Regions from separate parts of the Mesorhizobium sp. M0077 genome, predicted to be linked through region 1. Evidence: predicted binding sites of a transcription regulator. Region 1 holds the regulator's gene; each other region holds the start of a gene.
The links. The regulator LexA, encoded in region 1, represses DNA repair genes until DNA is damaged. The targets are predictions, from matches to a motif close to TGTTCNNNNTGTGTTCNG.
Positions count from the first base shown of each region.

Region 2: NKJ57_RS23885 (PA0069 family radical SAM protein) is a predicted target of LexA. The motif match lies at 3,337-3,354, and genes of this name have one in related genera.
Region 3: parE (DNA topoisomerase IV subunit B) is a predicted target of LexA. The motif match lies at 2,747-2,764, and genes of this name have one in related genera.

Region 1 covers NZ_JAMYUL010000002.1:23,105-28,135, reverse strand. The annotation lists gene NKJ57_RS04285 (ComEC/Rec2 family competence protein) at 1-1,332, shown strand, start outside; gene lexA (transcriptional repressor LexA) at 1,326-2,108, opposite strand; gene NKJ57_RS04275 (GntR family transcriptional regulator) at 2,314-3,078, opposite strand; gene kynU (kynureninase) at 3,246-4,493, shown strand; gene kynA (tryptophan 2,3-dioxygenase) at 4,599-5,031, opposite strand, start outside.
Region 2 covers NZ_JAMYUL010000014.1:13,708-18,738, reverse strand. The annotation lists gene NKJ57_RS23910 (4-(cytidine 5'-diphospho)-2-C-methyl-D-erythritol kinase) at 1-461, shown strand, start outside; gene moaB (molybdenum cofactor biosynthesis protein B) at 448-1,002, shown strand; gene NKJ57_RS23900 (GFA family protein) at 1,127-1,558, shown strand; gene NKJ57_RS23895 (hypothetical protein) at 1,548-2,522, opposite strand; gene NKJ57_RS23890 (glycosyltransferase) at 2,775-3,278, opposite strand; gene NKJ57_RS23885 (PA0069 family radical SAM protein) at 3,429-4,583, shown strand; gene rnhB (ribonuclease HII) at 4,738-5,031, shown strand, end outside.
Region 3 covers NZ_JAMYUL010000006.1:94,175-99,205, forward strand. The annotation lists gene NKJ57_RS14470 (hypothetical protein) at 1-188, opposite strand, end outside; gene NKJ57_RS14475 (type II and III secretion system protein family protein) at 193-1,593, opposite strand; gene cpaB (Flp pilus assembly protein CpaB) at 1,672-2,577, opposite strand; gene parE (DNA topoisomerase IV subunit B) at 2,835-4,889, shown strand; gene NKJ57_RS14490 (FUSC family protein) at 4,992-5,031, shown strand, end outside.

The sequences.
Region 1 (5,031 bases):
AAGAAATATGCAGCAGTGGCAGCACTCGTCTCCATCGCCGCCTATCTCGTCATTTCAGGCATCGTGGTGGCTGCCGAGCGCAGTTTCATCATGCTGGCGGTCATGCTTGTCGCCGTGCTGTTTGATCGCGCCGCACTCACCATGCGCAATCTGGCGATCTCCGCCATGGCCGTCATCCTGGTGTCGCCGCACGAGGTGGTCGGTCCCAGCTTCCAGATGTCGTTTGCCGCCACTGCCGCCCTTGTCGGCGCCTATGCCGGCTGGGCCGATTACCGCGCCGACAAGGTGAGAACGCCACCGGCAAAGCGCTCCTTCGTCGGCTTCCTGTCGCGAAAATTCGCGCTGGCCATGGGCGGCCTCGCCATGACCTCGATCATCGCCGGCAGTGCAACCTTGCTGTTCGCCATCTGGCATTTTCAGCGTGTGTCGCCGCTCAGCCTGATCGCCAATCTGGCCGTGATGCCGATTGTATCGTTGATCGTCATGCCGTTTGCCGTGCTCAGCGCGCTGGCGATGCCGTTCGGCGCCGACGGACCGTTCCTCTATGTGATGGGCAAAGGCCTGACGGCGATGATCGCCATATCGGCCTGGATTTCCGAGCGCTCGCCGGTCGATGCCGTCGGGTTGATTTCCATCCGCTCGGTGCTGCTGGTGACGGTCGCCCTCGTCATCGCCACCATGGCCACCACCTGGCTCAGGCTGGCGGCCGTGCCTTTCGCGCTGGCCGGCCTGTTGACGGTGCCGCAGGTGCTTACGCCCGACGTGCTCATATCCGAGGATGCGCATCTGGTGGCCATGCCGATCGGTGGCGGCGAACTCGCCCTCAACCGCGAACGCTCCAACGAATTCACCACGGACAATTGGAAACGGGCGCTGCGGGCCGAAACCATTATCCCACCTGAGATTTTCGAGGCAACAGATACGCGGTTCGATCTCGATCCGCTCGATCTGCCGCCCGGCTCGCCCTTCTATTGCACCGGCGATCTCTGTATCGCCCGGCACCCTTCCGGAGCCATTGTAGCGCTTGCGAAAGACCGCAAGACGGCGCGGCCGGCCTGTGCCTTCGCGAGCCTGATCGTCATCGATGACGCCACCGCCTACAATCCGTGCCGCGACCCGCTGGTCTTGGTCGTGACGAAGAAACAACTCGCCCGCGACGGCAGCGCCGCCGTCTTCTTCGATCCACAATCGGCAGCGATAGCGCCAACGATCCACTTCGCCGTCGACAAGCCTTATCGCCCCTGGCACGAGCAGCGCCGCTTCTCACGCGAAGCCCGAGGCCTGCCGCCCTACAAGCAGCGTGAAAAGTACAAACCTAAGCCGGCTCAGTAACGCCTGATCAGCCCCACCAGCTTGCCTTGCACCTTGACCCTGTCGGGGCCGAAGATGCGGGTTTCGTAGGCCGGGTTTGCGGCTTCCAGCGCGATCGAGGCGCCCTTGCGGCGGAAGCGTTTCAGGGTCGCTTCCTCGTCGTCGACCAACGCCACCACGATCTCGCCGGGGCTGGCAGTGTCGGCATTGCGGATGATGACCGTATCGCCGTCGAAAATGCCGGCTTCGATCATCGAATCGCCCTTGACCTCGAGCGCGTAGTGTTCGCCGCCCATGATCATGTCGGGCGGCACCGAGATCGAATGGGTCTGATGCTGGATGGCGTCGATCGGCACGCCGGCGGCGATGCGTCCCATCACCGGGATTGAAATCGAGGAAACGGCATCGTCATTGCCGGCAGACATCGAACGCGACGGCGAGCCCGGCTTGATCTGGCGGCCGAGACCGCCTTGGCCCATCCCGCCTTGTCCCTGGCCGCCTTGCCCTTGGCCGGCTTGACCAAGACTGCCCTGAATGACGCTCGGTGAAAACTTCCTCGCCGCGTTGAGGCCTGGCGCGATCGAGTCGGGTAGCCGCAGCACTTCCAGCGCGCGCGCCCGGTTCGGCAGCCGGCGAATGAAACCGCGCTCCTCAAGCGCTGTGATCAGTCGGTGGATGCCGGACTTGGAGGCGAGGTCGAGCGCTTCCTTCATCTCGTCGAAGGACGGCGGGATTCCGCTCTCCTTCAGGCGTTCATGGATGAACATCAGAAGCTCATGTTGTTTGCGCGTCAGCATCGCGGCCCCCAAGGGTTCTGAAACCAGAATCAGAAAAAACAAACCCAGAACAAACACTATCTGTTCCAGTTGTGTTCCGCAACCTTTTAAAGTTTAATGAATGTGTTGACGTTTTGTTCAGCGTAACGTTCGGCACCGCGAGCGGCGCTCGTAGTCGTTGGCCGGCAACGCGGTGAAACGAAGACAAAGTGCCCTGCGTCGTCGGCTATGATCGCCGCTTCCCTTTCGGACGGGGCTGCGCAGCATCCGCGCCGGGTTCGCTCTGGGCATAGACCTGCAGCGTGTAGCCGATGTGAGCGGTCATCAGAGTTTTCGCACGTTCGACGTCGCGATCGAGGGCCGCTTCCATCAGGGCGGTATGGTGTTCGATCGCCACGGCGTCGCGCAGGGCCGCCACGGCCTTCCGGTGTCCATCCGTGCGGCCGGCGGCGGCGCGCAGCGTCGGGGCCAGACCCAGAAAGCGGTGATGGCGATGCAATTGGTCGGAAATCGTTGCATTGAAGCGCAGCAGCCAGCTGGATGTCGCGGCACTGAGCAGCGCCGCATGGAAGGCATCGTGTTTTTCGTACCACCCGTCGACCGCATCATCCGATGGATCGTCGAGAACAGACCCGCACCGTGAGAGACGATAGTGGGCGGCAACGACCGCGTCTTCCCACTCACGGTCGCCCTTCTCGATCGATTCCACCAGCAGGGGCAGTTCGACCACCAGCCGCGCACGCGCCAAATCCTCGAGCTCCGCCCGAGAGACGGGAGCGACCGCAAACCCGCGGTTGCTGATGGCGGTCACAAGCCGTTCCGCCTCCAGCCGCGACAGCGCCTCGCGCAACGGCGTCCAGCCGATGCCGTAGGTGTTGCGCAGCGTGCTCAGCTTCAACGGCGCGGCAGGCGCCAGCCGGGTCGCAAGAATATCGCGCCTGAGCAGGCGATAGGCCACTTCCGTCTTCGAGGTCTGCTCGTCATCCAGCATCGTGATCCATCAGACATAAACGCTCGGCGGATCATTATATATCAAAGCCTTTCAATGGGTGAATTATATATAATGTTTGACAGCTCAAGGGCGACCACTCAAGATCGCCGGCATGTTTGGGCGGCAGGCTCCGCCGCGCGCGTTTGTCCATGGAGGGGCGCCGGATCATGAGCACGACACCCGATCTCGCTACAATCGAAGCAATGGATGCCGCCGATCCGCTGCGCTCCATGCGTGAACGCTTTGTCTTGCCGCAAGGCGTGATTTATCTCGACGGCAATTCGCTGGGTGCCGCGTCACCAGCCGTCTTCAGCGAATTGCAACAGGCCGCCACGCAGGAATGGGCGCACGACCTCATTCGCGCCTGGAACACGGCTGGCTGGTTCAACATGCCGGTGGAACTGGGAGATCAGCTCGGACGACTGATCGGCGCGGCTGACGGGCAGACGGTGGTCTGCGACACAACCTCGATCAACATCTACAAGCTGCTGCACGCCGCGCTCGGCATGCGGCCGAATCGGTCGGTCATCGTTGCCGAGGGCGACAGTTTCCCGACCGACCTCTACATGGCCGAAGGCGTCGCCTCGACCCGGCCGGGAACGCGGCTGCGGCTGGAGGGCGTCGACGCGGCCGCAATCGAGGATCTGATCGACGACAGCGTTGCCGTCATCCTGGTCAACCACGTCAACTACAAATCCGGCCAGTTGCGCGACATGGCGGCGCTGACGCGCAAGGCACATGACGCCGGCGCGCTGATCATCTGGGATCTCTGCCACACCGCCGGTGCCTTGCCGGTCGAACTCGACCGTGCCAATGCCGATTTCGCTGTCGGCTGCACCTACAAATACCTCAATGGCGGCCCGGGCTCGCCGGCCTTCATCTACGCGGCCGAGCGCCACCATGGTGACATCAGGCAGCCGCTCAGCGGCTGGTGGGGCCATGCGCGGCCGTTTGCCTTCGAGCAGGGCTTTGCCGTTGGGAGCGGGATCCGCCGCTTCCTGTGCGGAACGCAGCCGGTGCTGTCGATGCGGGCGCTCAAAGGCGCGCTCGATATCTGGAACGACGTCGACATGGCGGCGGTGCGCAGAAAAAGCATCGCGCTGACCGACCTGTTTATCCAGCTCGTCGAAGCCAGATGCGGCGCCTACGGGCTTGAACTGGAAAGTCCTCGCGACGGCAGCCAGCGCGGCAGCCAGGTGTCGTTCCTCCACCCGCATGGCTACCAGGTGATGCGGGCGCTGATCGAGCGCGGCGTGATCGGCGATTTTCGGGCGCCGTCGACCATCCGTTTCGGCTTCACGCCGCTCTATGTCGGTTATGGCGATGTCTGGCAGGCGGTCGAAGCGCTGGAGGATATTTTGCGCACCGGCGCCTGGCAGGACGCCCGCTTCGCGGTGAAGACCGCGGTTACCTGAGAAACTAGAGCAATTTCAGGAAAAGTGTGAAGCGGTTTTCCGTCCGAAATTGCGTCAATCAAAGAGCTAGAGCATTTCGCCGTTTCCGTTAAACGGTGAAATGCTCTAGAGCCGGGTGCGGACCGTCCAGAGCTCCGGAAACAGCACGACCTCCAGCATCTTCTTCAGATAGGAGGCGCCTGAGGTGCCGCCCGTGCCGCGCTTCAAGCCGATGATGCGCTCGACCGTGGTGACGTGGTTGAAGCGCCAGCGGCGGAAATAATCCTCGAAGTCGACCAGCTTCTCGGCCAGTTCGTAGAGCATCCAGTAGCGCTGCGGGTCGCGGTAGACGGTTTGCCAGGCAGCCAGCACTTCTTCGTTCTCGACGCGCGTCTCGCGCCAGTCCGTGCGACTGGCGTCGGCGCCGATGTCGAAGCCATTGCGCGCCAAAAGCAGAAGCGCCTCGTCATAGAGCGACGGCGTGGCCAGGATGGCTTCCAGCCTGTCCGTAAGGTCGGGCCGGTGCTTGTGCGGCCCGAGCATGGCAAGGTTGCGGTTG
Region 2 (5,031 bases), on a different contig from region 1:
TGTGTCTTGCGGCAAAACCGCTGGTTGCGCGTGGCGTCGGCGACGAGCTGTCGCTGGTGCCGGATTTTCCGGCGCTCGCTTTGGTGCTGGTCAATCCCGGCGTCGCCGTCTCGACGCCTGATGTGTTCAACGCACTTGAGAAACGCGACAATGAGGGATTGCCGCCGCTGCCGCGTGCATTTGACTTCCACAGTGTCCGCAACTGGCTGGAGATCACCCGCAACGATCTCGAACCGGCGGCGCAGGCGATCCAGCCGCCCATCGGCCGAGCGCTTTCCCTGCTGAACAGGGCCGGATCTGGATTCTCGCGCATGTCGGGCTCCGGCGCGACATGCTTCGGACTGTTCGAGACCGGCAATGTCGCCAAGCGCGCCGCCGCCGAGATCCGCAGCCGCGAACCGGAGTGGTTTGTCGCCGCGACACGAAGCATCGCTTCAGAGGGGGCCGATGACCAAAATTGACGAAAGCCGCCCCTTCATCCCGGTGCGCATCGCGGTGCTGACGGTGTCCGATACGCGCAGCCTTGCCGACGACAAATCAGGGCGGACGCTGGCCGATCGCATCGTCGAGGCCGGCCATGTCCTGGCCGCGCGCGACATCGTCACCGACGACCGGGAGAAAATCCGCGACAAGGTGCTGGGCTGGTCGCGCGACGAAGACATCGATGTCGTCATCACCACCGGCGGCACCGGTTTTACCGGCCGCGACGTGACGCCGGAGGCGCTGGAGCCGATCTTCGAGAAGCGCATGGATGGCTTTTCCGAAGTGTTCCACCGCATTTCCTACGACAAGATCGGCACCTCGACAGTGCAGAGTCGGGCGACGGGCGGCGTCGTCAACGCCACCTTCGTCTTCGTGCTGCCGGGCTCGCCCGGCGCCTGCAGGGACGCCTGGGACGGCATCCTGAAACCGCAGCTCGACTACCGCCACATGCCCTGCAACTTCGTCGAGATCATGCCGCGCCTGGACGAGCATTTGCGGCGCGGCAAGGCCGCCTCGTAAACCAAGGCAAAGCCGGCCAAGTGCTGCCTTTGTCAGGCAGAATGGCGGCTGCGCCTTCGAGAGGTCATTTCCTCCGGGTCGTCGGGCGGATAGTCTGTCGCCAAGTCAAGACGGAAGAGATCCAATGAGCGCGCACCGCGGCGGCTGCCATTGCGGCAACATCCACCTGACGTTCGAAACGGGAATCGAGCCGGCCGAGGTGGAGATCCGCGCCTGCCAGTGCGCGTTCTGTGTCCGGCATGGTTCGCGCGCCGCTGCCGATCCGCAGGGCCGATTGATCGTCTCGGTCGAGGACGAGGCGCGGCTGCACCGATACCGGTTCGGATTGCGCACCGCCGATTATCTCATCTGCCGGGACTGCGGCGTCTATGTCGCTGCTGTGACCACCGACGGCGAACCGAGAGCGATCGTCATCGTCAATGCGCTGGATGACCGGCCGCGGTTCAACCGCGAGCCGGTCCCAATGGACTATGATGCCGAGAACAAAGAGGGTCGCATTGCCCGGCGGCAAGCGCGCTGGATGCCGGTCGAGATCCGCTCCGGCGTCAGCGGATGACCGGCTCGCCGTGGAAGCGGCGGCGCGAGGGCGGCGAGACGCCGAAGCCGACCTCCATCATCAGCCGTGGCGTGGTGGACGGCACGGTGCCCATGTGGAAGCCGAACGGGTCCTCGACGAAGCCGAGGCCGGCCTCGCCGGTCAGCGTGACCGGGCTGTCGTCGCCATAGACCTTGAGCACGTCTTGCGCCGGATGGCCGACCAGCAGCGTCAGCTGGTGCTTGAGGCTGCGCCTGTTGTGGCTGGCTTTGACATAGACATGCGGGCCGGTGCCGGCATCGCAGGGCTTGAGATAGAAGAAGAATTTCAGCATCCGCCAGTCGTCGAGATCGAAATGATATTTGCCGAGCGAGGCAAGGTTCTTGTCGGCGTCGGAAGCCTCGCCGGTCGGAAAGCTCCACCAGACACGCGTGGTGATCAGCTTTGCCTGCCCGCCCAGATAGTGCTGGGCGATGTCGAGCAGCAGCGGGTCGTTCTGGATGGCGAGTGCCGCCTTGCAGCCGAGGATGCGCTCGAAATAGTGTCCGCTGAGCAAAGAGCGGCCGAACCGCTTCTCGGCTTCTGCGTGTTCTCCGGGCATGAATTCGAGCCGGCGGTCGAAATTGCCGAAGCACGGCGTGCTCTGAGCAAAGCTGGCGATCTCTTCGTGGATTGCCTGCGGAAGGACCAGTCCGGAGAACAGGCCATCGGCGCGCAGCGCCGCGACGATCGACTTGAGGTCGACGCCCCTGAACATCGTCGCTCCGGCACTCTGCGCGGGGCGCGCGGCTTTGGCGCCAAGCCAGTGCAGTTTGCGCGCCGGCATGGTGCGGGCAAGCACGAACATCGGCAGCCATGCGGGATTTTCGCGCAGGTCGGACAGATAGGTCGGGATACGCACCGCAATGCGGCGGAGCAGGCTGCCGTTGCGGGCAATGGCTTCCAGACTGGGGGCGCCGGATTTGTCAGGGGACGAAAGGTTCATCGGGGTCCTCAGATATGAACGGCAGCAACGACGACGCGGCGCTTGCTTACCGCTCCGGCACTACCCAAACCCCGATATCCCGCATCAACGGAATGCTAATCCCGCGTCAGCTTTTGTGCAATGCACAATAGGTTTTTGCGGCGAAAAAGAGGGATGGTGCTGCGACCGTGCCAATGCGGATGAGACGCCGACGCTGCCCCTCATCCGCCCTTCGGGCACCCTTCTCCCTGGGAACGGGAAAAGGGAGAAACATCACTTCTTCGGCGCCAGCCAGATTTCGGCGTCGAGCCGCCTGGTGGCGAGACCGCGCGCAAGGGCTTCGGCGCTGTGCGCGTTCTTCGACAGGGCAGCGGCCTGGCGCTTGCTGATGACCAGCCCTTCGGCCAGCGCCCGGTTGCCCGAAAACACCCGTGACAGGAACGGCGTGCGGCTGCCGCGCGCACGGGAAAAGCGCGCCGGCATGGTTTGCCGCGCCGTGTGAGCGACAACGTCGTCGATCCAGCCCTCCGCCAGCCTTGCGCCGGGTTCCAGAAACAGCAGCCAGTCACCCTTCGCCTGCCTGATTCCCGCGGCAATGCCGCCGGCCACGAAGTGGCAGCCGGCATGATCGGCAACCCGATGCGTCTGGTCGGTCGAGCCGGTGTCGCAGACGATGACATCGCGCACCACGCCCTCGACCGCGCCGCCGATCAACGAGGCGAGCGTGCGGGCAAGGCCTTCTTCGTCATCCCGGGTTTCGATGAGAACGCTGAGCATTTTTAGCCGAATAGCGGAAAGCCCGGCGCAGCGCCAGTTTTGCATGGCCCAACGAAAAAGTTCTTGCTTTGTTCTCATCAGCGAAATAGGATTATTTTCATGAACAGAGCGATTCGACAGCCAGCCGACAGTCCTTGGGAAAGGGCCAAAATGGAACATATCGTGCGTGCGGACATTGCTGCTTTCGGAGCAGGGCGAGCCGAGATGGCCAATGCGATGATCGAACAGAGCGGCATGCGCGTCCGTCCGGATCGCAACCGCGGCCGTTCCGCGGGCATCAACCCGTCCGGCCGGTTCGAGCCGGTCAGCCGGGATGTGTTCGACGACGGCTGGAATTCGCTGGAGGAATTGCCGCCGTTCAAGACCGAAGTGCAGGTCGAGAAGCCGCGCACCATCATCACCCGCAACGAATCGCCCGACATTTCCTTCGACCGCTCGATCAACCCCTATCGCGGCTGCGAGCATGGCTGCGTCTATTGTTTCGCCCGGCCGACGCATTCCTTCATGGGCCTGTCGCCGGGGCTGGATTTCGAAGCGAAGCTGTTTGCCAAGCCGGATGCGGCGCGGCTGCTCGACAAGGAACTGTCGAAGGATGGCTATCAGCCGCGCACCATCGCGATCGGCACCAACACCGATCCCTACCAGCCGATCGAGAAACAATACCGGGTTATGCGCGAGATCCTCGAAGTGCTGGAGGCGCGCGGCCATCCGGTCGGCATCGTCACCAAATCCCATCTGGTGACGCGCGACATCGACATCTTGTCGCGCATGGCCGAACGGGGCTTGGCCAAGGTGGCGCTGTCGGTGACAACGATGGACCGCATGCTGGCGCGCACCATGGAGCCACGCGCGTCGACGCCGACCAAGCGGCTTGAGGCGATCCGGCAGCTTTCCGATGCCGGCATTCCGGCCTCTGTCATGGTGGCGCCGATCATTCCCGGCCTGACCGACCAGGAGATGGAGCGCATCCTCGATTCGGCACGCGCCGCAGGCGCCCGCGAGGCCGGCTATGTCATCCTGCGCCTGCCGCTCGAGGTGGCGCCGATCTTCAAGGACTGGCTGCTGCGCCATTATCCCGACCGCTATCGGCACGTGATGTCGCTGATCCGTTCGATGCGCGACGGCAAGGACTATGATTCGGAATGGGGCAAGCGGATGAAAGGCGCCGGCCCCTATGCCTGGCAGATCGGCCGGCGCTTCGAGATCACGGCCAAGCGGCTCGGCCTCAACGCCGAGCGGCGCACGCTCCGAACCGACCAGTTTGTCGCCGCCGCCAAGGCGACCGAGCAGCTGATGCTGCTCTGAGAGTAGCGCCTGCCCTGCCCTCGTGGCTGTCAGGCGACCCAAGAATCCCGTCCGGCCTGTCCCCCGGCCTGCAGACGGTGCCCTCCCGGTCTTGCCCCACTCGACCTTGGAGGGACTTGCGGAGAATCGGAGCCGATGCGAACCTCGCCGCAACATGGCTCGCGCACGTTCCGATTCTCCGCTTCTTTTCGAAATCGTCGAAAAGCCCGACTTCTCCTTCGAGACGAAGGCGATGGCGGAAGGCCTGTGGCCGGTGGCAGGCATGGACGAGGCCGGCCGCGGTCCGCTGGCCGGGCCGGTGGTGGCGGCGGCCGTGATCCTCGATCCCGCCAACATTCCCGACGGGCTCGACGATTCCAAACGGCTCAACCATTTGCAGCGCGAGGCGCTGTTCCTGAAAATCCTGGGGTCAGCGCTCGGCGTGTCGATGGCCTCGGTCAGCGCCGAA
Region 3 (5,031 bases), on a different contig from region 1:
TGCGCCGGCACCAGCAGCCTGGTGTTCTGGACGCCGTATTTCCAGGGATCGACCATCTGCATGGCCGTATTGGCGGCCTGTGCGTTGCCGGCGGCAATCGTCGGTCCCTCGGAGCGGACATAGTCGTCGCTGGTGCAGCCGCTGGCGAGGCCGGCGATCAGCAGGGCGATGCATGATTCCACGCGCATGGCTTCAATCCTTCGGCAGGTCGAGGAAATGCCCGACGGTGGTGACCGCGGCCGGCTGTGCCGTACTGCCGCTGGCCATTGCCACTGCACGATTGGCGTCGGATGATTTCACTTCCTCGGTGTTGTTTAGGAAATAGTCGACATTGCTGGCCGGCTGCGTGCCGTCGGTCGGCTCGAGCAGCTTCTTCGACGGATCGACCGGCTTGACCAGATAGGGGGTGACGATGATCACCAGATCGGTCTCGCGCCGCTGATATGATTTGGAGGAGAACAGCGAGCCGAGCACCGGCAGCTTGCCGAGGCCGGGAAGACGCGACGTGGTGATGTCGTTCTGTGACTGCAGCAGGCCGGCGATCATGAAGCTCTGGCCGTTCTTCAGGTCGACCGATGTCCTGGCGCGGCGCACGATAAAGCCCGGCACCGAGATATTGCCGATATTGTAGGAGGCCGAAGCATCGATCGAGGACACTTCCGGCGCGATGTCGAGGCTGACCAGCCCGTCCTTGAGAACCGTCGGCGTGAAGTCGAGGCTGACGCCGTATTTCTTGTAGCTGACGGAAATCTTGCCATTGTCCTCGGAGACCGGGATCGGGAACTCGCCGCCGGCGAGGAAGCTTGCCGTCTGGCCCGAGCGGGCGATCAGGTTCGGCTCTGCCAGCCGCCGGGCAAGGCCACGTTCCTCCAGCGCCTTGATGGCGACGTCGATCGACAGGCCGTTGGACAGCAGCCGGCCGATGATCTCGCCATTGCCGGCTCCCGGCACCGAGCCCGGCTCGATGGTGACATCGCGCCCGCCAATGCCGTAAGCAAAATTGGCGCTGTATTTGGCGCCGAGATCCTGTCCGGCCTGGCGATTGATCTCGACGAAGCGGACGTTGAGCTGAACCTGCTGCGAGGACGAGATGTTGACCGAATTGATCACTTCCTCATTGCCGGAGAAGCGGCTGGCGATCTTGCTTGCCTTCTCGGCGGCGACCGCGTCATCGGCCTCGCCCGACAGCACGACGCGGCCATTGGCCGAGCCGACCTTGATCTTGGCGTCCGGCACGCTGGCGCGAATGGTGCTGGCCAGCTGGTCGGTGTCCAGCGTCACCTCGATGTCTACGGTGCCGACCAGCTGCTTGTTCTCGTCGAACAGCGCGATGCCGGTGGTGCCGAGATTGTTGCCCAGCACATAGAAGGATTTGTCGGTCAGCGGATTGACGTTGGCGATCTCCGGATCGCCGATGACGATCTGGTAGAAGGCGGCATTGGTCATGACCGTCTTCGGCTTGCCCTTGGCCACCTTGATCGACGCATTCGTTGTCGACGAGACATGGACTATATCGTTGTCGGCCTTCGCTGGCGCGCTGAGGCCGAGCATTACGGCCGCGGCAAGGCAAGCCCCCACCGCAAGCGCCCGCATTGGGCGCAGCCCTTTCGTCGTCTGAAATGCATGAAGTCCCGACATCTGTCCCGTCCTTCGCCCGGTCCCCACCGGCAGTTATTGCTGGTCCCGCGCAGGAACCTGGTATTCTTCGACCTGCGTGCCGCGCGTCACGATGATCGTCTTGAATTTCGGCTTCTCAGGCTCCTTGGTCGCGGCAGTGAACAGCGCGCCGGCAGCGGCCTGGACGCCGGAGGCGACCGATCCGCCGAAGGACGAGATGGTGGTGACGCCGTCCTTGGCGGCACCACCGTCGGCGGCCGAGCGGAGCGACAGCGACAAGGTGCCGACGGTGCGGGCAAGCGCCACTTTCTGCGCGCCTTCGGTCGTCACCTCGATGGTCACGGAATTGGCGATCTGCGGCGTGGTCTGGCGCTCGTCGGCGCCCTGTCCGACGGTCAGCACCTTGGCGTCGGAGACGACGATCTCGGAGGTAACGGTCGATCCGGCAGCGCCCTGCGCGTTCTTGGCCACTTCCTGGATTTCGCCCGCATCGCGTGTCAGCACCACGTCGACCCGGTCGCCCGGCATGACGAAGCCGCCGACGCCGGCGATCTCGTCTGTGCGGATGGTCACCGCCCGCATGCCGGGCGTCATCATGTTGGACAGCGTCGCGCGGCCGTTCGGCCCCGACAATTTGCTGATCAGCACCGGCTCGTTGATCTCGATTGGCGACAATACCACGCGGCTGCCTTCGGCGAGCAATGCATTGACTGTGGTGAACGCGCCCTGCGGCACCGAATCCTCGGACCATGGGATTTCGCTGAGCTGCGCCCGGTCAAGCTCCATGCCGTAACGCAGCGGCGCGTTGGCCACCACGATGGTCTTGAAGACGACCTTGGGGGCTGCGGGCGCCGGGATCGACGCCGTTTTCTCTTCGGCATCGGCCTTGGCCTGGCTTTTCACCCAGAAATCCGCGGCAAAGATTGAAATCGCGCCGAAGACGGCAGCGATGCCAATCATCGTTATGGCCTTGCCCCTCACAACCAACCCCTGACATTCGTGGTCTTTTGTTTTGTTGAGGCGACGCTAGGCCGCTTTGTTAAAGATTCAGGAATCGCGGCCGCCCCGCACGGACCTATTTCCGCCGGCTTGGTTATCGAAAGGTTTTAGGATAAGAAGGGTTTAATCCCCGAACGTAACAGGAACTTCCGTCGCTTGGCGCCGAAAAGCGTGGCAGTATCGACGGGTGATTCGCGGCACCGGATTCTATGGCAGGCATGGACGACAACAACGATCTTTTCGGCAATCTGGAAAAGCAGCCCCCACCGGCTCGGACACCTTCGCGCCCGGCCGACCCGCTGGTGCAGGCCACGAAGCGTCCTGCCGCGACCAAGGACGGCAGCGAGGGCTATAGCGCCGCCGACATCGAGGTGCTGGAGGGGCTGGAGCCGGTGCGGCGCCGTCCCGGCATGTATATTGGCGGCACCGACGACAAGGCGATGCACCATCTGTTCGCCGAGGTCATCGACAATTCGATGGACGAGGCGGTCGCCGGCCATGCCACCTTCATCGATGTCGAGCTGTCGGCCGACGGGTTTCTGACCGTTACCGACAATGGCCGCGGCATCCCGGTCGATCCGCATCCGAAATTCAAGAAGCCGGCGCTCGAAGTCATCATGACGACGCTGCATTCGGGCGGCAAGTTCGATAGCAAGGTCTATGAAACCTCCGGCGGTCTGCACGGTGTCGGCGTCTCGGTCGTCAATGCGCTGTCGGACCATCTCGAAGTCGAAGTCGCGCGCGGTCGCCAGCTTTACCGCCAAAGGTTCTCGCGCGGCGTTCCGGTGAGTGGGCTGGAGCAGCTCGGCGAAGTGCACAACCGGCGCGGCACCAAAATCCGCTTCCATCCCGACGAGCAGATTTTCGGCAAGGGCGCCGCCTTCGAGCCGGCACGGCTCTATCGCATGACCCGCTCGAAAGCCTATCTGTTCGGCGGCGTCGAGATCCGCTGGAGCTGCGACCCATCGCTGATCAAGGAAAAGGACCAGACGCCGGCCAAGGCGGAGTTCCATTTCCCCGGCGGCTTGAAGGACTATCTCAAGGCATCGCTCGGCGATGATTTCCAGGTGACCCGCGAAATCTTCGCCGGCAAGAGCGAGAAGCAGGGCGGCCACGGTTCGCTGGAATGGGCGGTGACCTGGTTCGGCGGTGACGGCTTCGTCAACTCCTACTGCAACACCATCCCGACCGGCGAAGGCGGCACGCATGAGGCCGGCTTTCGCAATGTGCTGACGCGCGGGCTTCGCGCCTATGCCGACTTGGTCGGCAACAAGCGCGCCTCGATCGTCACCTCCGAAGACGTCATGATCTCGGCGGCCGGCATGCTGTCGGTTTTCATCCGCGAGCCGGAATTCGTCGGCCAGACCAAGGACAGGCTGGCAACGATTGAAGCCATTCGCATTGTCGAGACCGCCATCCGCGATCCGTTCGACCACTGGCTGGCCGACAATCCGCAGGAAGCCTCCAAGCTGCTGGAATGGGTGATTGCGCGCGCCGACGAGCGGGTGCGCCGGCGCCAGGAAAAGGAAGTGTCGCGCAAGAGCGCGGTGCGCAAGCTGCGCCTTCCCGGCAAGCTCGCCGACTGCACGCAGAATGCCGCCGCGGGCGCCGAATTGTTCATCGTCGAAGGCGACTCGGCCGGCGGCTCGGCCAAGCAGGCGCGGGACCGCGCCAGCCAGGCGGTGCTGCCGCTGCGCGGAAAAATCCTCAACGTCGCCAGCGCCGGCAACGACAAGCTCGCCGCCAACCAGCAGATTTCGGACCTGATTCAGGCGCTCGGTTGCGGCACGCGCTCGAAATACCGCGATGAGGATTTGCGCTACGACCGCGTGATCATCATGACCGACGCCGACGTCGACGGCGCTCACATAGCCTCGCTGCTGATCACCTTCTTCTACCAGGAAATGCCGAACCTGGTGAATGGCGGCCATCTCTATCTGGCCGTGCCGCCGCTCTATTCGATCCGGCAAGGCGGCAAGGTTGCCTATGCCAGGGACGATGCGCACAAGGACGAGCTGTTGCGCACCGAATTCACCGGCCGCGCCAAAGTCGAGATCGGCCGTTTCAAGGGCTTGGGCGAAATGATGGCCGCGCAGCTCAAGGAAACCACCATGGACCCGAGGAAGCGCACGCTGCTCAGGGTCGATGTCATCGACGCCGTGGCGGCGACCAAGGATGCGGTCGACGCGCTGATGGGCACCAAGCCGGAAGCCCGCTTCCGCTTCATCCAAGAACGCGCCGAATTCGCCGCGACGGAAGTGCTGGATATCTGAGCGCCGGCCGACTCTTTGTTTTGACGCAGTTCCGGGCGGAAAACCGTTTCACACTTTTCCTGCAATTGCTCTAGCCTGCGCTTCCGATACGGAGACCAGCTTGTGATCTGGGCGCGGCTGAAGAGCGACTTCGAAACCAGTT